Regions from separate parts of the Aeribacillus sp. FSL K6-1305 genome, predicted to be linked through region 1. Evidence: a T-box and tRNA genes for the amino acid it is inferred to sense, from the RefSeq annotation. Region 1 holds a T-box; the other holds one or more tRNA genes.
The links. A T-box is a leader RNA that pairs with one kind of tRNA and senses whether it is charged. The one in region 1 lies ahead of tyrS (tyrosine--tRNA ligase), so its partner is inferred to be a tRNA-Tyr.

Region 1 (9,555 bases):
AATACGTTCAGATTCTGGATTTCCTTTTCTATAAGTAAAATTATCACCATTCATATCTTGAATGACTAATTCGTCATTCACAACTGTACAACGAATATCATTCATTGATCGCCCTTCAGTATCAATTAAGACTCTAAGTTCGCTTTTAATAGCGATAAGTTCATTCAACACTGAAACAAGAAAATGTCCTGATCCAACCGCAGGATCACAAATTTTAATAGTGTCTATAATTCCACTAATTTCTTTTGCTTCATCTAACGATGTAATTCTAAACTGAACCTCGTAAATATCTTTACAGTTCCAACCTTTGACCTCATTTATCTTATCAACCACAGCTTTTCTAATAATATATCTGCTCATATACATTGTGATGTGACCAGGTGTAAAGTATGAGCCATCCCTATAACCATTAATTTTTTCAAAGATTAATCCCAGCACTGCAGGGTCAAGTCCAAATTATTGTGTAATTCCCCTTTGATAGACAACATGGACCTGATGACTTGACGTATAGTAGGTAAGTCCGGCAAGTCTCCCTGCCAGTCGCCTTCCGGACAAAACATCATGTTGTCAAGGAACAGGCGTGTCAAGGAGCTTTCGCGGCATATCCTCGCTTCGCTCCGGTATTCCACGTTCTCCTTGACACGGCATAGAGGTTATCCCACTCTCTTGATCGCCGGAGCCTCCTGATTCACCGATCGAGCTTCTTGCTCTTTCGTTTTCCGCCACTGCCAATATTCGGACATATCTAAGTATTTACGTCCCGACATCCATTTCTCATCGATTTCGATCAACACGGCACCAACGAGGCGATACACCGATTCCCGGTTCGGAAAGATGCGGATGACCCGTTCTCTGCGGCGAATTTCTTCGTTCAGCCGTTCCACTCCGTTTGTCGTACGCAGACGCCGACGATAACGGTCCGGATAGTCCAATACGGCGGTGGCGTCTTCGAATCCCTCTTCGAGGATTTGCATGGCTTTTGGGGCTTTTTCTTCCCATTTGGCCAGCACTTGTTCCAATAACAGCCGGGCCGTTTGCTTACATGAAGAATCCCACGAATCTCCTCGAGCAAGGCATCCTGCATATACTTTGGTGCGGCATCGAGGATATTGCGAATAAAATGTGTCTGGCATCGTTGCCATGTAGCGCCTTGGAAATGCTTTTCAATGGCTTGCACCAGCCCGCCGTGCTGATCCGAGATGATCAAGTCCACTCCCCGGAGTCCCCGGTCTTTCAGCCATCCGAAGAACTCGCTCCAGCTGGACTCCGATTCACTGTTTCCGATTTGCAGGCCAAGAATTTCTCGATATCCTTCCTCATTCACTCCTGTAGCGATCAACACGGCTCTGGAGCGTAATCGTCCATCCTCCCGGACTTTCGTATAAATAGCATCTACTAGCACAAACGGATACACGTGTTCATGAAGGGAACGGTAATTCCAGTCTTGGATAATCGGATCCAGTCCCTTGCACAGCGAGGAGACCGTCGACTTGGAAAACGAAGTGCCGCATAATTCCTCCGTGATTTGAGTGATTTTTCGGGTAGACACCCCGTTTACCACCATTTCCATTAGTGCCAGTACCAGTGCTTGTTCGCTCCGTTGATACCGTTAGAACAGTTCCGTAGAGAACTCCCCATCTCTTGTCCGTGGAACGCGCAAGGTCAACCGTCCCACCCGGGTCGTCAGCTGGTGTGGATACGAACCGTTTCGATAGCCTTTTCGTTCTTCCGTTCGTTCATAACGGCGAGCTCCCAGCTGTTCTTCTACTTGCGCCTCGAGGATTTGATTGAGGACTTGTTCCAATAGCTTAGCTAATCCTTCATCTCTGGTGAATAACCCGTGCAAAAGTTCATCATTTAGGGTAATATGATATTGAGCCATGGTTGCATTCCTCCTTATGTTTAGTGTTTTTGGTCCACTGTTTATACTACCAAAGGGGAAGCAACATGGCTCTTTTTCTATTTCCCTTTTTACACAATTATATGGACTTAACTCCCCAAAAGTTTTTTATAAATTCTATCAGGAACTATTTAAAATCATTAGCATTGCATAAATATAGTTAGAATTTTCTGTTAATTAATTTTTGTGAATTTGTGCCAAAAAGACAAAACCTAAAGAAAGGTGGCACTGCCCATTTGGTAAATATATACAGTTAAACCAGAGCGACAACGACAAAAGGGAGATTATGGACTGGCTCGCCCATCAAATTTTCGCAACCAAACATAAGCTGGTTTCCACAGAGCTCTCTTTAACCAACGAGTAATTCGAAGTAGGGATTTCTTACTTTTCATCTCCAATTGAATGAGAACATGTAAGCAATACGTGATAAGGGCTAAGAAAATTTGATTTTGAATAGCTGTTTCACTCATTCCATAAAAGTGCTTAATTTCTACGTGTTGCTTGAGCCATTTGAAAAAGAGTTCAATAGCCCAGCGAGATCGGTAAATATCACTTATCTCTTCTGGTTTTAAATCAAATCGGTTGGTGATGAAACGAAGTAAGTTCCCTTTTGTGTCCATAACTTCTAGTAGACGATAGACATTTTCAGTACGATTTTGTGTGGTACCAATGTAGACCATTTTATCGGATAGAACGTGACAATCATCAGGAAGTGAAAATGTATAGACTTCACGAATGACTGCGTTTTTCTTCAGTCTTGAAACGAAGAAATAGCCATCATCTGTCATCCGGTCAAAACGTTCATAGTCCACATAACCGCGGTCAAACACATACATGGCTTCTTGATCATCCACTAGGACTTCGAGTTGATTTCGGTCATGTTCTTTTGCTGTCGTAATCACTGCTTTTTCAGGATAGACGGTGTCTTTATCCATGAAAACGAGCCGTAAGTGTAGCTTTACACCAGCTTTTGTTTTACGGAATTTTGCCCATTTATAATGGGTCAAATTCAACGGGAGTGTACTTGAATCAATGATTTTCAGTGGCATATTCTTTCCGTTTTGATAATGGTGCCGTTGAATTTTCCAAACAAGATCCAAGAACAAATTTGCAAGAATTAGTGGGTGGATCTGATTGTTTTTTCGGGATAGCTGAGAGGCACTTATCGATTCAAATCCGAGTGCTTTTTGAAGATCTTCGTCTACAAGTGCATCACTCATTTCCTCTAAGCTCGTAAATTCGAGCAGCTGGGCTACCAATAAAAGTTTAATATAGGCTTCTGTTGTCAGCTTTTTTGTGTAATAGTCCTGTTTCAATTCTTTGACTTGTTCGCTAAGTTTTTGAATATTTATGGGTGAAACCCATTTACCAAATGATGAAATTAGTGTATTCTTGTCCATAATGGTTATCCTTTACGATTGGATTTGGACAGGAACCACCTGTACTTCCATTGTAAAGGATTTTTTTGTTTCGAAATCAATAAAAAATTGAACATTCTTAGTATTTTGAATCATCAGATTTAATTAGTGCAATGCTAGTGATACTTTATAAAAGCTAGATTTAGGTACATTTTTTGACATACAAAATTCTGTATTTTTCGACAAATTTCGCTTCTTTTGTACGAAAAAACCCCCCTTCAATGAATAAATTAATCCATTCAATTGAAGGGGGAATGCTTTTGACCTATTTAATAGAATACGGGTATGAGCGGTGGTCGTTTAGAATCACTCGCCCGTATATTTTCCAATTGATTTTAATAGGCCCCTAAAGTGTGAGCAGAGGCTTATGATTATTTGAAATGAATTAAGAAATATTTCTTTTTGCCCCGGCGGATCACAGCAAATTGACCTTCGATGGTGTCTTTTTCAGACACAATATAATCAAGCTCCTGCACCCGTTCGCCGTTAATGTAAATCGCACCGTTTCCGATGTCTTCTCTTGCCTGCCGTTTCGATGGAGAAATTTTCGCCTGAACCAATAAATCGACTAATCCGATTTCATTTTCGGTCGTTTCATACGAAGGCACATCTTTAAAGCCTTGTTTTATTTCTTCTGCTGTTAAAGCTTTTATATTGCCGCTGAACAGCGCTTCGGAAATTTTGACTGCCTGTTTGAGTGCTTCTTCGCCATGGACAAGTTTTGTCACTTCTTCCGCTAACGCTTTTTGCGCAGACCGTTTTTCAGGAGCATTTTTCACTTCTTCTGCCAATTGTTCAATTTCTTCTTTTGATAAGAAAGTAAAATATTTTAAATATTTGATGACATCCCGGTCATCGGTATTGATCCAAAATTGATAAAATTCGTAAGGCGATGTTTTTTCTTTATCGAGCCAGATGGCTCCTCCTTCCGTTTTGCCGAATTTTGTGCCGTCGGCTTTCGTGACGAGCTGGAGTGTAAGACCGTATGCTTTCGCATTTTCTTCCGTTTTTCGAATTAGTTCAAGTCCTGACGTAATATTTCCCCATTGGTCGCTTCCGCCGATTTGCAAGCGGCAATCATAGGTTTGGTACAGCTTTAAAAAATCGTACGATTGCAAAATCATGTAGCTGAATTCCGTAAAGGAAATGCCCGTTTCAATTCTTGACTGCACGGTTTCTTTCGCCAGCATATGGTTTATGCCAAAGCTTTTGCCGATATCGCGCAAAAATGTGATGACATCCAATGGCCCGATCCAATCGTAGTTGTTGGCCAAAATGGCCGGATTCCCTTCTTTTTCAAAATCCAAAAAGCGGGAAAGCTGTTCCTTAATGCGTTCTGACCACTGCTTCACCGTTTCTTTTTCATTTAATGTTCTTTCCTGTTTTTTTCCGCTTGGATCGCCGATCAAGCCTGTTGCGCCGCCAACAAGAGCAATCGGTTGATGACCTGCCTCTTGAAATCTTTTTAACGTTAAAATCGGCAGCAAATGCCCGATATGAAGGCTGTCTGCCGTCGGGTCAAAACCGCAGTACAGCTTCACCTGTTCCTCTGACAACAATTTATCTAATCCTTCTTCATCCGTTACTTGATTAATGAGTCCGCGATATTTTAAATCTTCTAGCAAAGCATTCATCAAACCCACTCCTTTTCAAATTTTATCCAAATAAAAAACGCCCCTTCATGAAGGGACGTATAATTACGCGGTACCACCCTGCTTAAGAACATTTGCATGTTCTTCACTCATTCTGATAACGGCTAAAAACCGTCCTTTGCTACTTCACTTTCACAAAGAATGCTCATGGAGGTAATTCACAAAGCATTTATGTGCTGATTCGCACCGGCCATCAGCTCTCTGAAACAGGGAAATGCCTGCTACTTTCTCCAATCAACGCTCAAGTATTTTTTTCATTAATAAACATTTTTAGCATAATTGACATCCTTTGTCAACTAAGATTAGAACAGAGGGCGTCAACCGGAGAAAAAAATATGCTATAATAAACTAGATTTTGTAGAGGGATGATGAAAAATGGAGAAATGGTACGAATTTTTTAGGAAGGTAAGCTCCTTTTATCATAAGCACCAGCAAAAAATGGTCATTGCCTATAACGTAACATGGAACTTATTTCTTTTACTATTGGTTATCGGTTTAATAGGCTTCTCCTTTATCGGAGGATTAGGAGCTGGTTATTTTGCATCGCTTGTAAAAGATGAGCCGATCCGTTCCGAAAAAGAATTGGAAAAAGACATTTACGATTATTCTGAAACAACGAAAGTGTACTTTGCAGACAATGTCTATTTAGGGAAAATTCGCACAGATCTTGAACGTGAAAAAATCAAAATTGATCAAATTTCCGAGCATTTAAAACATGCAATTGTTGCAGTGGAGGACGAATATTTTTACGAGCATAAAGGGATTGTCCCAAAGGCGATCATGCGGGCGATTTTCCAGGAGTTCTCAAACTCTCCTGTCAGAACCGGCGGAAGCACCCTCACACAGCAATTAATTAAAAACCAAATATTGACCAACGAAGTGTCATTTGAAAGAAAAGCAAAAGAAATCCTGCTAGCATTGAGATTAGAAAAATATTTTACGAAAGATCAAATATTAGAAGCCTATTTAAATGTATCATCATTTGGACGAAACAGCTCCGGAAGAAACATTGCAGGCGTGCAGGCTGCAGCGCAGGGGATTTTTGGCATAGATGCGAAAGACTTATCGATACCGCAGGCAGCTTTTATCGCTGGTCTCCCTCAAAATCCTTTTGCTTATACCCCGTTCACAAAGGACGGAGAAGTAAAAGAAGATTTACAGCCTGGTATAAACCGAATGAAAACCGTCCTAAGAAAAATGTTTGCAGAAGGATATATTACAAAAAAAGAATATGAAGAAGCACTTAAGTTTGATTTAAAGGCTCATTTAGCCAAAAAGAAAAAACCTGATATTGAGCAATATCCTTGGATTATATACGAAGTTGAAAAAAGAGTGAAGGATATACTGGCTGAGCAGCTGGCGAAAAAAGACGGTCACAAGCTGGAGGATCTCCGAAAAAATAATAAAGAGCTGTTTAATCGATACATGGCGCTGGCCGATCAAGACATGAGACAAAACGGCTACAACATTCATACGACCATTAACAAGAAAATTTATGACAAAATGCAAGAGGTTGTCAAAAACTACGAGTATTACGGAAGTCCAAAGCTTGAAAAGAAAAAAGATCCTGAAACAGGCAAGACCGTAACCATCGAGGAACCGGTTGAAGTCGGCGCTGTTTTAATCGAAAACAAAACTGGAAAAATTATCTCCTTTGTTGGCGGCCGTGATCATAACAGGGAGCAGACAAACCATGCTACAAGAGCATTAAGACCAAACGGTTCAACAATGAAACCGCTCGCTGTCTATGCACCCGCGATGGAAATGGGCATCGTCCAGCCGGGAACTGTTGTGGCAGATCTTCCATTTTCAATCGGGAAATATCAGCCGAAAAACTATGGAGGCGGCTATCACGGATTAACAAGTATTCGAACAGCATTGAAACATTCATATAACATTCCGGCGGTAAAAACCTATGCAAAAATTATTTCGCAAAATCCGGTATCCTATTTAGAAAAAATGGGATTTAGTTCACTTGCTCAAGAAGATTACAGTTCATTCTCCCTCGCTCTTGGGGCAATGACTTACGGAGTAACCGTGGAGGAAAACGTAAACGCCTTCGCAACATTTGCCAATAACGGTGAATTTGTCGACGCCTACATGATTGAAAAAATTGAAACACAAGACGGAAAAGTTATATATCAACATAACAGCAAGAAAGAGAAGGTCTTTTCCCCTCAAACAGCCTATTTAATGATTGATATGATGCGGGATGTCATTCAAAGCGGAACGGCTTCCTCTTTAAAAAGGTATCTATCATTTCAATCTGATTGGGCTGGAAAAACAGGAACTGGGCAGGATTATCGGGATGCATGGTTTGTTGCTGTAAATCCTAATGTATCCTTCGGCACATGGATCGGTTATGACACGCCGAAAAGGCTGGAAACGACCTACAAAGGTTTGACCTACAGCAATAGAAATATATTGCTTTGGGCAAAATTAATAAACGCCGCATACAGCGTCAAACCTGACTTAATAGATCCTAACACTTCCTTTAAAATGCCTAAAGGAATTGTTTCAAGATCGTATTGCGCCCTCTCTGGGGATCTGCCTTCTGAATTATGCAAGAAAGCTGGACTCGTTCAAACTGACTTGTATAACGCTAAATTTCTGCCGAATAAAGTGGATAAAAGCTTGGCGTACGGCAAATTTGTTTTAGTAGACAACGTAGCCTATCAAGTGCCGGCAAATGCACCGGCTGAATTCGTCCAGGAAGGGCCTCTGCTGAAAAAAGAAGTATTGAATAATCTTGGGATTTCAGACGTGTCCCAATTGACTAAACTTCTTCCTAGCGGAGTTAATTTAGAGGCTTTGACGTTGACCGGCAATAGGGTTCTTCAGGATAATGGCAAAGCTCCTTCTAAAGTGCCCGCTGTAAAGCTTAGCGGAACAACATTATCCTGGAGCAAAAGCGGTGAATATGATGTTATCGGGTACAGAGTTTATGCAGCTCCATCTAATTCAAATAGTTTCAAAAAAATTGCCAGCATACCTGCAAAAAATAACTTAAGCATCTCAGTCGGAAAATCTCCTGCCTCCTATTACGTCGTTGCAGTTGATGTGGCAGGAAAAGCGTCTCCTCCTTCAGCCATTGTAAAAACGGAGCAATCTGGAAAAACAGAGCCGCAGCAAAAACCGAAGCAGACGGCAAATGCAAGACAATAGGCGAATGGAAAAGATGCATTAAACGATCAATAAAGTAGACGAAACAGAAAAAACAGCCCAGCAAAACTTGCTTTCACCCAATAAATATTTTAAAAAGGACCGCACGTGGTCCTTTTTATCTTTTACTGGCTAGTGTGACGGCAGCTTTTTTAAGAAAACATAGCTTACTTTATTGTATCGCATTTTTTCTTCATAGAAGCGGTGTGCGTCAACGCGCTGCAAGCCGGAAGATAAAGAAACAATATTATAGCCATTTTCTACAGCATATTGATGAACATACGTTAAAAGCTTTTCACCGTATCCTTTTGATCGTTCTTCAGGCAATGTCACTAAATCACAAACCCAAATGAAACGCCCGTAGTATAAAGTGATCATTGGCATAAATCCGGTGATGGCAACCATTTTATTATGATGGTAAAGAGCAACTAATTGATATCCTTCCTTTTGTTTAGCTTCAAGCACCAATTCAAGAAATGATTGTTCATCAAGATGAGTCCGCAAATGTTTCATCACTGAAAATCCTTCTAAAATTTCCTCTTTCGTTCGCAATTCTTTCAATAAAAGGGATGATTCCATAAGCTTCTCTCCTATTTCCATTTTTAGCGTTTATTTTATCAATCTATTATTAATGCCAATAACAAAGCCGCAAGCCTATTTACTAGACTTACGGCTTCTATTATTTTTAATCTTCCAACGTCGACAAGTCACCTGTTGGCAAGTTAAGCTCCCATGCTTTCAACACGCGGCGCATAATTTTCCCGCTTCGAGTTTTCGGCAGTTTTTCGCAAAATTCTATTTCCCGTGGCGCTGCATGTGCTGCCAGCCCTTTTTTAACAAACTGGCGAATATCCTCTTTCAAATCTTCTGATGCTTCATAGCCGCTGCGCAATGCAACGAACGCTTTAATAATTTCTCCTCGAACAGGGTCCGGCTTGCCGATAACTCCAGCTTCCGCTACGGCAGGATGTTCAACAAGCTTGCTTTCTACTTCGAACGGTCCGACCCGTTCGCCGGAAGTCATAATGACGTCATCAACCCGTCCCTGGAACCAAAAATATCCATCTTCATCCATATAAGCGGAGTCTCCAGATACATACCAGTCGCCGATAAAATAAGATTCATATTTTTCAGGATTATTCCAAATTGCTTGCATCATGGAAGGCCAGCCTTTTTTAATTGCTAGATTCCCCATTCGGTTTGGAGGCAATTCATTTCCATGATCGTCAATAATTGCTGCTTTTACGCCGGGGATCGGCTTGCCCATTGATCCAGGCCGGATATCCATACACGGATAGTTGCAAATAAGATGCCCGCCTGTTTCCGTCATCCACCAAGTATCATGAATGCGCTTATTAAATACTTTCATTCCCCAGCGAATAACTTCAGGATTTAAAGGTTCTCCGACACTTAAAATATGGCG
Region 2 (9,555 bases), on a different contig from region 1:
AGCTGTAGCTGAAGGTGCGAACCGAAGCCCCAGTAAACGGCGGCCGTAACTATAACGGTCCTAAGGTAGCGAAATTCCTTGTCGGGTAAGTTCCGACCCGCACGAAAGGCGTAACGATCTGGGCACTGTCTCAACGAGAGACTCGGTGAAATTATAGTACCTGTGAAGATGCAGGTTACCCGCGACAGGACGGAAAGACCCCGTGGAGCTTTACTGCAGCCTGATATTGAATGTGGGTACAGCTTGTACAGGATAGGTAGGAGCCAGAGACGCGTGAGCGCCAGCTTGCGCTGAGGCGACGGTGGGATACTACCCTGGCTGTACTGACATTCTAACCCGCGCCCCTGATCGGGGCGGGAGACAGTGTCAGGTGGGCAGTTTGACTGGGGCGGTCGCCTCCTAAAAGGTAACGGAGGCGCCCAAAGGTTCCCTCAGAATGGTTGGAAATCATTCGGAGAGTGCAAAGGCAGAAGGGAGCTTGACTGCGAGACCTACAAGTCGAGCAGGGACGAAAGTCGGGCTTAGTGATCCGGTGGTTCCGCATGGAAGGGCCATCGCTCAACGGATAAAAGCTACCCCGGGGATAACAGGCTGATCTCCCCCAAGAGTCCACATCGACGGGGAGGTTTGGCACCTCGATGTCGGCTCATCGCATCCTGGGGCTGTAGTCGGTCCCAAGGGTTGGGCTGTTCGCCCATTAAAGCGGTACGCGAGCTGGGTTCAGAACGTCGTGAGACAGTTCGGTCCCTATCCGTCGCGGGCGCAGGAAATTTGAGAGGAGCTGTCCTTAGTACGAGAGGACCGGGATGGACGCACCGCTGGTGTACCAGTTGTCCCGCCAGGGGCACCGCTGGGTAGCTATGTGCGGAAGGGATAAGCGCTGAAAGCATCTAAGCGTGAAGCCCCCCTCAAGATGAGATTTCCCATCGCGAAAAGCGAGTAAGATCCCTTGAAGATGACGAGGTAGATAGGTCCGAGGTGGAAGCGTGGTGACACGTGGAGCTGACGGATACTAATCGATCGAGGACTTAACCAAGAAAGAGCATCTATTCGTGAAAGAAACGTTATCTAGTTTTGAAAGAATGACATTCCGATGTCATTTGACAACAGGAAGGAAAACAGAAAAGGCTGCTTGGTGGCAATGGCGAAGAGGTCACACCCGTTCCCATCCCGAACACGGAAGTTAAGCTCTTCAGCGCCGATGGTAGTGAGGGTTTGTCCCTTGTGAGAGTAGGACGCTGCCAGGCTGCCTTTAAATTCTTTTTGAAAGCTGGGCTTATTGTAGAGAACCATACAAGAGTACATTCTTTTGAAATCATTTTGATATACTGATTGAGCTGTATGTGAACCAAAATATGGTTTATTAAAATATTCCGCAGTAGCTCAGTGGTAGAGCATTCGGCTGTTAACCGAACGGTCGCAGGTTCGAATCCTGCCTGCGGAGCCATGCTTCCATAGCTCAGTTGGTAGAGCACTTCCATGGTAAGGAAGAGGTCACCGGTTCGAGCCCGGTTGGAAGCTTTTCAAAAGCAAATCTTTTCTTGATTTCTATCTATGCCATGTGCTAAAATGTCGAATGTCGGTTGTCATTAAGTTATGAAAATGAAATGGCCCGTTGGTCAAGTGGTTAAGACACCGCCCTTTCACGGCGGTAACACGGGTTCGAATCCCGTACGGGTCACCATGGAGGATTAGCTCAGCTGGGAGAGCACTTGCCTTACAAGCAAGGGGTCGGCGGTTCGATCCCGTCATCCTCCACCATGTACTAAACAAGCTTTTCTTAAGCAAGTTTAATGAGGCTGGCATAACAATTTAAACAAAGGTAAAAACTGAGTGTGATTTAAAGTATTTATTGCGCCGGTGTAGCTCAATTGGTAGAGCAACTGACTTGTAATCAGTAGGTTGGGGGTTCGATTCCTCTCGCCGGCATTTTTTACAATCGGAGGGGTAGCGAAGTGGCTAAACGCGGCGGACTGTAAATCCGCTCCCTTAGGGTTCGGCGGTTCGAATCCGTCCCCCTCCACCATGCCGAAGAATGTTATGAAACATTGAAATCACATTAAACAACAAATTGTTGTATAAAGTGATTTTTTTATTGGTACAATATAATTAGTCAAGAGATGAATGGTGATATTGGGCTATAGCCAAGCGGTAAGGCAACGGACTTTGACTCCGTGATGCGCTGGTTCGAATCCAGCTAGCCCAGCCATTTATTATAAAAAGACAGTTCATGTCTGTTCTTTTTTTTGTAAAAATATTAGATAGAAAGTAAGATTTAACTAGATTTTACAAAGGGCGAAGCCTCGTCGAATAGGCGACGAGTTGTCCCGACGCATCTAACATCCTCGAAAAATCAGGAAGAGGAAGGGACATCTGACAAATGAAAAATGGATTAGAAGAAAAAAATTTTATGAGCCATTAGCTCAGTCGGTAGAGCAACGAGCAAGGCTTCATCGAATAGGCGACGAGTTGTCCCGACGTATCTAACATCCTCGAAAAGACCGGAAAAGGAAGGGACATCTGACAAATTTTAAAATGGATTAGAAGAAAAAAATTTTATGAGCCATTAGCTCAGTCGGTAGAGCATCTGACTTTTAATCAGAGGGTCGGAGGTTCGAATCCTCCATGGCTCACCATTTGTGCGGAAGTAGTTCAGTGGTAGAACACCACCTTGCCAAGGTGGGGGTCGCGGGTTCGAGTCCCGTCTTCCGCTTTTAAATTCAATAGGGAAAATTTTATAAAATGAGATGAACTTAATTCCTGACAAGAAATTGTCAGGATTTTTTATTTGAAATGTTACTAATTCTTCGATTATATCTAATCCTCGCTTTTGAATCTCAAAATAATGATATGTAGGAGCATTCTCCTTTTTAGTCCCATAACAGCCTTTTAAATTTGGATATACCATTGAAGGCGAATTGTATTTTTCCTTTTAGTATTGGTAATGCGGTTGTTCCGAAATGGAACCATGACCTAAATGATTTTTTGGTTGATTTTAAAAATTAGTCTCTTTTCCAGAAGATTGTTGCTGTAGAGGATGATTTGTGTAAAACATTTTGCATACAATGACTGCCCAGCAAAGGTTTTTACGGGTGTTGTGACGAAGTATATCGACAAACTTCTGTCTTGTTTCATTTTTTGAAATAGCACAGATCCGGATGAGGACGAATAAATTTCGACACCATTTATAAATTCAAACGGCTTAAAGGAGTTGTGATTCGATGCCTTTTATCAACGTAAAGCTGGCTAAAGGAAGAACCGCAGAACAGAAACAGCAGTTTACTGAGGCAATAACAAAAGCAGCAGCGCAAATACTAAACGTGAAAGAAGAATGGGTTACAGTAGTTTTCGATGAATATGAAAGAGATAATTGGGCTTCCGGTGGAACACTTCACTCGATAAAATTTGGGGAAGGTTTCGGGAAAATGGGAGCTGAATGAATATCCATCATCCTGTAATTCAAAGATAAAAAATGACCTCCCCAATTGGAAAAGGGGAGGTGAAGTTTTTTTATTTGCTAAAGTCGGTCAATATTTTCATCTTGGAGAAGCCCAGCTTTCATCGCATAATGTTCCATCACTTGTTGAAGCCACTCCTCTTCCTCCTGTGTAAATGGAGATGGCAATTTATTTTCAATAGTTTTAATTTCAGCTTCATCTAAATTCCCGATAGCACTAATTAATTCTTTTCCGATAAATTCTAATATTGTTTTCATATATTTTTCGACTAACGCTTCTACCTCAGGATCATCGACAGGTCTTCCTGCCAATCTTTTTGTTTCTTGGGATAATTGGATGTATTCTTTGTCAAGGGAGATCATTACCTCTTCAGGCTGATCAAAAAGCTTTTCAGCTACTTCTTTTGACGTATAATGTTCTAACCATTTGCGCTGTTCTTTTTCTGTTTGTATGCTCTGAATAAGACTCATTAAAACATTGCTATCCACTTCTTTTTCTTCTTCTAAAATCGTGAGAATTCGTTTAATGGCTTTGAGCACTTCTTCAATATGTTCCTTTCGTTCTTCAAGCGCTTCTTTTTGGAACTGTAAAGTTTCCTTTAAGTTTAAATCGAAGTTGGTTTCATTAATTAACTCTTTGATTTGTTCTAAACTGTATCCTAAAAATTTAAGACTGACTATTTTTTGAAGTGTCAATACATCATGAGCAGAGTATAATCGGTGTCCAGAACGAGGATTTTTTTTCGGTTTGAGCAGTCCAATTTGATCATAATAATGCAATGTTCGGATTGTTGTTCCCGTCTTTTTAGAAAATTCGCCAATCGTAAAGTAAGACTCTTCCTTCACTTTAACATCGCCCCCAAAACACTTATCTTTATAAACCTATTGTGATCATAATACCTAACGCGGCGTGAGGTGCAACCCCTCTGAAAAAATTTGTAATGTCATTTTTCATTATGACAAGTTGGACGTTTCTTTATAAAAAGCCCAGAAATGGGAATAAGAAAGGTTTTTGCTACAAAAGGAAAAAATTTTTCTTGCAGATGAAAACATAAGTTCCTAAAATTTGCTAGAATAGATTTATAAAAAAATGAAACCTTTGGGGAACGAATTCGTATCATGATGTACCCGCAACTGCGGAGGTAGAAAAATGGAAGAATTTATAAATAAAAAGATCAAACAAATTAAAAAAGGCGACCAAAATGCATTTGCAGAAGTTGTTGAATTATATAAAGATAAAATTTTTCAACTTTGTTATCGAATGCTGGGAAACGTCCATGAAGCTGAGGACATAGCACAGGAAGCATTTATAAGAGTGTATATGAACATCCATTCATTTGATATGAACAAAAAATTTTCTACATGGATTTATCGGATTGCAACCAATTTATCGATTGATCGTATTCGGAAAAAGAAGCCGGACTATTATTTAGATGCAGAAGTTGCGGGGACTGATGGCTTAACAATGTACTCCCAAGTATCATCTGATATTGCAATGCCTGAAAAAGAAGTTGAAGCAATTGAACTGCAAGAAACGATTCAAAAAGAAATTTTAAAACTGCCGGATAAATATCGATCAGTCATCGTATTGAGATATATTGAGGAGCTATCCTTGCAAGAAATCGCAGAGATATTGGAACTTCCAGTCGGAACAGTTAAAACAAGAATACACCGGGGACGGGAGGCTTTACGCAAACAATTAAGGCATTTGTGATTGGGGTGAGTAAGATGAAATGTCCTAAGCATGTAGTGGAGATGATCCATAAGTATTTGGACGGGGATTTGCATGAGGATGAAGGCCGTGAGTTAAAAAAACACTTGCAATCTTGTGAGGATTGTAAAGCACATTATCAAGAATTGGAAAAAGCTGTAGCGTTTGTCAAGAGTATCTCACATGTTGAAGCACCGACAGATTTTACGCAAAAGGTGTTAGAAAAATTGCCGAAAGAAAAGCGTACGGTCTCAACTAGACGCTGGTTCCGAAATCATCCTTTCTTTTCAGCCGCTGCACTATTTGTTATTCTAATGACTGGAAGTTTATTTGCTTCTTATGAAGAAAGCCAATTCAGCGTAACAAAGTATGATAATTTGGTTGTTGACAACCGTACTGTTATTGTGCCTGAAGGAGAAACGGTGAAAGGTGATATTACTGTTAAAAACGGTGATATTAAAATAGAAGGAAAAGTTGAAGGAAATGTAACGGTGATTAACGGAGACCAATATTTGGCTTCTGCCGGTCAAGTTACCGGAGAGGTTGAGGAAATAAACGAATTGTTTGAGTGGCTGTGGTATGAAGTAAAATCGACTCTGTCAGAGGTTTTTAAACAATAGGCCATCTTTAGTAGGATGGTCTATTTTTATGTTTAAGTGCATTTAGGAAAAGTTATGATATAATAAAGTGGAATTTTGATTAGAGAGATTTTCAAACCTAGAAGTTTGATTAGAATAGATCAATCGCGATTTGATGAACTATTGGAGGAAAACAATATGACCTTAGGGGATTTTTCTCTTTTGCATTACCTCATAGATGTCATTGATATTCTCCTCGTTTGGTTCGTTATCTATAAATTGATTATGGTGATTCGTGGAACGAAAGCTGTTCAGCTTTTAAAAGGAATTATCGTAATCATTATCGTTAGAGTGTTAAGCCAATATTTAGGCTTGAATACTTTGCAATGGTTAATGGACCAAGTGTTGATTTGGGGTTTTTTGGCTATCATCATTATTTTCCAGCCGGAGTTTCGCAGAGCCCTTGAGCAATTAGGAAGGGGGCGTCTATTTGCAAGGGCAGCTAGCCAGGAAGATGATGGGCAAACAAACATGACCGAAGCAATAGCAAAAGCTGTTGAGTATATGGCGAAAAGGAGAATCGGTGCTCTCATTTCGATTGAACGAAAAATAGGAATGGAGGATTATGTTGAGACCGGTATACCGCTAAATGCCCATATTTCTGCTGAACTATTAATTAATATTTTTATCCCCAATACCCCTTTACATGATGGTGCAGTTATTATACAAAAAGATCAAGTGTCCGCTGCTGCCTGTTATTTGCCGCTTTCCGAAAGCCCATTTATATCGAAGGAGCTGGGCACACGCCATCGTGCTGCAGTGGGAATTAGTGAAGTAACCGATAGTATAACTATCATTGTTTCTGAAGAAACAGGCGGTATATCGATTGCCAAGGATGGTGAGCTGCATAGACATTTAACTCCAGAAACGTTAAAGGAGATGCTCTTGGCTGAGTTTAACCGTACGAAAGCTGCTTCCTCTAGCCGCTGGCAATGGAGGGTGAAAAAGAATGGATAAATTAATGAATAGCAACTGGTTTATGCGCATCATTGCATTGTTGCTAGCGCTCATGCTATATGCTTCAGTGAATATAGAATCGCCTGCTTCGAATAATGAAGAAAAATACAATATATTTCAGTCGCCATCCACAACCGAAACAGCTACAATTACAGATGTGCCCGTAAACGTATACTATGACGACCGTGCATTTGTTGTCACCGGTATTCCCCAAACCGTCACCGTTACGATTGAAGGGCCCAAAAGTATTGTCACTACGACAAAACAAGTCAAGGACTTTGAAATTTTTGCAGATTTAACGGATTTATCAGTTGGCACGCACAGTGTCCGTTTGAAACATAAAAACTTGTCTGACCAATTGGAGGTTGACATTGATCCGGCTGTCATTACAGTAGGTATTCATGAAAAGGTATCTGAAAATTTTCCGGTTGAAGTGGATGTTATTAATAAAAACAAAATGAAGGAAGGCTACATTGCGGAGCGTCCGATTGTTAAACCGGACAGTGTAAAAATTACAGGCGCAAAAGAGCATATTGATGCTGTAGCTGTTGTGAAAGCAACAGTAAGTTTGGAAGGTGCTGATGGAACAGTTGTACAGAAGTCAAAAGTGGCAGTATACGATGCAAATGGGAACATCCTGCCTGTTACAATCGAACCGTCAGCGGTTACCGTAACAGTGCCGGTAGAAAGCCCAACGAAATCGAAATCTGTACCCTTAAAAATCAAAACAACAGGAAAGCTTTCTGATGGACTGAGCATATCATCGATTCAATCGATCCCTAGCCAAGTGACAATTTATGGTCCAAAGGATGTGCTAGAGCAAATAGAGTCTATTGATGATGTATCTGTCGACTTAAGCAAAATCAAAGAAAATGCGACAGTTGAAGCTGATGTTCCGGCTCCGGATGGAGTGACAAACGTTGTCCCGAATAAAGTTCAAATTAAAATAGATATTGAAAAACGAGAAGAAAAGACGTTTAAACAGGTGCCGATCAAAGTCATCGGTTTAGGAAACAATCAGGAAATTGAATTTATTGATCCGGATACAGGAAAGCTGGATGTTGTTTTGCGAGGAAAAGACAGTGTTTTGAAAAACGTAAAAGAATCTGATATCGAATTGTATGTGAATGTTGCAGGGTTAGATGAAGGAGAACATGAAGTAAATGTGGAGGCCAAAAACCGTTACAACCTCTCGACAGTTTTATCGAGTGAAAAAGTGAAGATTCGCTTATCCAATAAAGAAAACTCGTTGGAAGAAGCAGATAATGAAAGAAGAAATCAAATAGAAGAAAATAACGATTCAGTTGAACCATCTGAACAGAAAAAGTCTGCTGAAGAAGCTTCAAATTAAGTGATATTTTTTAAAAGGAGCGATGATTCATGGGAAAATATTTCGGTACAGACGGAGTAAGAGGAGTTGCCAACAGTGAACTCACTCCTGAATTGGCGTTTAAAATAGGACGCTTTGGCGGGTACGTGTTAACAAAAGATAAAAATAGACCAAAAGTGTTGATTGGCCGGGATACCCGCATTTCAGGTCATATGCTTGAGGGTGCTTTAGTTGCCGGGCTTCTTTCCATTGGCGCCGAGGTAATGAGGCTTGGAGTCATTAGCACACCAGGTGTTGCTTATTTGACAAAGGCATTAGGAGCCGAAGCAGGCATCATGATCTCCGCTTCGCATAATCCTGTTCAAGATAACGGAATAAAATTTTTTGGCCCTGATGGTTTTAAGCTTTCCGATGAACAAGAAGAAGAAATTGAAGCGCTGCTCGATCAAGAAGAAGATAACCTTCCTAGACCGACCGGCTCTGATCTGGGGCAAGTGAGTGATTATTTTGAAGGCGTACAAAAATACTTGCAATATTTAAAACAGACGGTTGACGAAGAGTTCACTGGTTTACATATCGCTTTGGACTGTGCGCACGGAGCCACATCATCACTAGCTACACATCTTTTTGCCGACTTGGATGCAGATGTTTCGACAATCGGTGCATCTCCAAATGGTCTGAATATTAACGATGGGGTTGGGTCTACTCATCCAGAAACGTTAGCGGAATTTGTGAAAGAAAAAGAAGCAGATATAGGTTTAGCGTTTGACGGTGATGGGGACCGTTTGATTGCCATTGATGAGAACGGAAAAATTGTTGATGGGGATCAAATTATGTTTATTTGCGCCAAATATTTAAAAGAGCAGGGAATGCTGAACGGGGACACTGTTGTATCGACAGTTATGAGCAACCTAGGCTTTTATAAAGCTTTGGAGGCAAATGGACTAAAAAGCGTTCAAACCGCTGTCGGCGATCGCTATGTTGTCGAAGCGATGAAGAAAAACAACTACAATTTAGGTGGAGAGCAATCCGGACATATTATTTTTCTTGACTACAATACGACGGGCGACGGTCTTTTAACAGCGATTCAGCTTGTCAACATAATGAAGACAAAAGGCAAAAAGCTCTCTGAACTTGCGAGTGAAATGAAAAAATTCCCGCAGCTTTTGATCAATGTAAAGGTGCAGGACAAGCAGGCTGTCATGGAAAATGAAAAAGTAAAAGCTGTTATAGAAGAAGTAGAAAAAGAAATGAACGGAAATGGAAGAATTCTCGTACGTCCTTCCGGAACAGAACCGCTCGTTCGTGTAATGGCCGAAGCGCCGACGGAAGATGAATGCCAGCGGTACGTGAAAAAAATTGTGGAAGTTATCAAAGCGGAAATGGGCGTTGAATGATGAAGAGACGGGGCTGTCCGGTAAGTCTCTAAAATAAATAAGTGGAGAAAAACAATGCGTTTTTC

Region 2: it encodes a tRNA-Tyr, which carries the amino acid that the T-box ahead of tyrS (tyrosine--tRNA ligase) is inferred to sense. The anticodon was not compared.

What each region holds. Positions count from the first base shown of each region.
Region 1 covers NZ_JBBOQV010000001.1:1,728,385-1,737,939, forward strand. Annotated here, with positions in the region: gene NST97_RS08330 (Eco57I restriction-modification methylase domain-containing protein) at 1-438, opposite strand, end outside; partial or broken gene NST97_RS08335 (IS256 family transposase) at 654-1,882, opposite strand; gene NST97_RS08340 (IS4 family transposase) at 2,185-3,300, opposite strand; gene tyrS (tyrosine--tRNA ligase) at 3,690-4,952, opposite strand; T-box leader at 5,001-5,217, opposite strand; gene NST97_RS08350 (transglycosylase domain-containing protein) at 5,346-8,135, shown strand; gene NST97_RS08355 (GNAT family N-acetyltransferase) at 8,265-8,711, opposite strand; gene acsA (acetate--CoA ligase) at 8,818-9,555, opposite strand, start outside.
Region 2 covers NZ_JBBOQV010000002.1:833,105-842,659, forward strand. Annotated here, with positions in the region: rRNA gene NST97_RS13915 (23S ribosomal RNA) at 1-1,036, shown strand, start outside; rRNA gene rrf (5S ribosomal RNA) at 1,132-1,247, shown strand; tRNA gene NST97_RS13925 (tRNA-Asn) at 1,373-1,447, shown strand; tRNA gene NST97_RS13930 (tRNA-Thr) at 1,449-1,521, shown strand; tRNA gene NST97_RS13935 (tRNA-Glu) at 1,610-1,684, shown strand; tRNA gene NST97_RS13940 (tRNA-Val) at 1,686-1,761, shown strand; tRNA gene NST97_RS13945 (tRNA-Thr) at 1,857-1,929, shown strand; tRNA gene NST97_RS13950 (tRNA-Tyr) at 1,942-2,026, shown strand; tRNA gene NST97_RS13955 (tRNA-Gln) at 2,135-2,209, shown strand; tRNA gene NST97_RS13960 (tRNA-Lys) at 2,561-2,636, shown strand; tRNA gene NST97_RS13965 (tRNA-Gly) at 2,642-2,713, shown strand; gene NST97_RS13970 (tautomerase family protein) at 3,222-3,440, shown strand; gene NST97_RS13975 (MerR family transcriptional regulator) at 3,518-4,303, opposite strand; gene sigW (RNA polymerase sigma factor SigW) at 4,608-5,171, shown strand; gene NST97_RS13985 (anti-sigma factor family protein) at 5,186-5,788, shown strand; gene cdaA (diadenylate cyclase CdaA) at 5,945-6,763, shown strand; gene NST97_RS13995 (CdaR family protein) at 6,756-8,114, shown strand; gene glmM (phosphoglucosamine mutase) at 8,144-9,490, shown strand.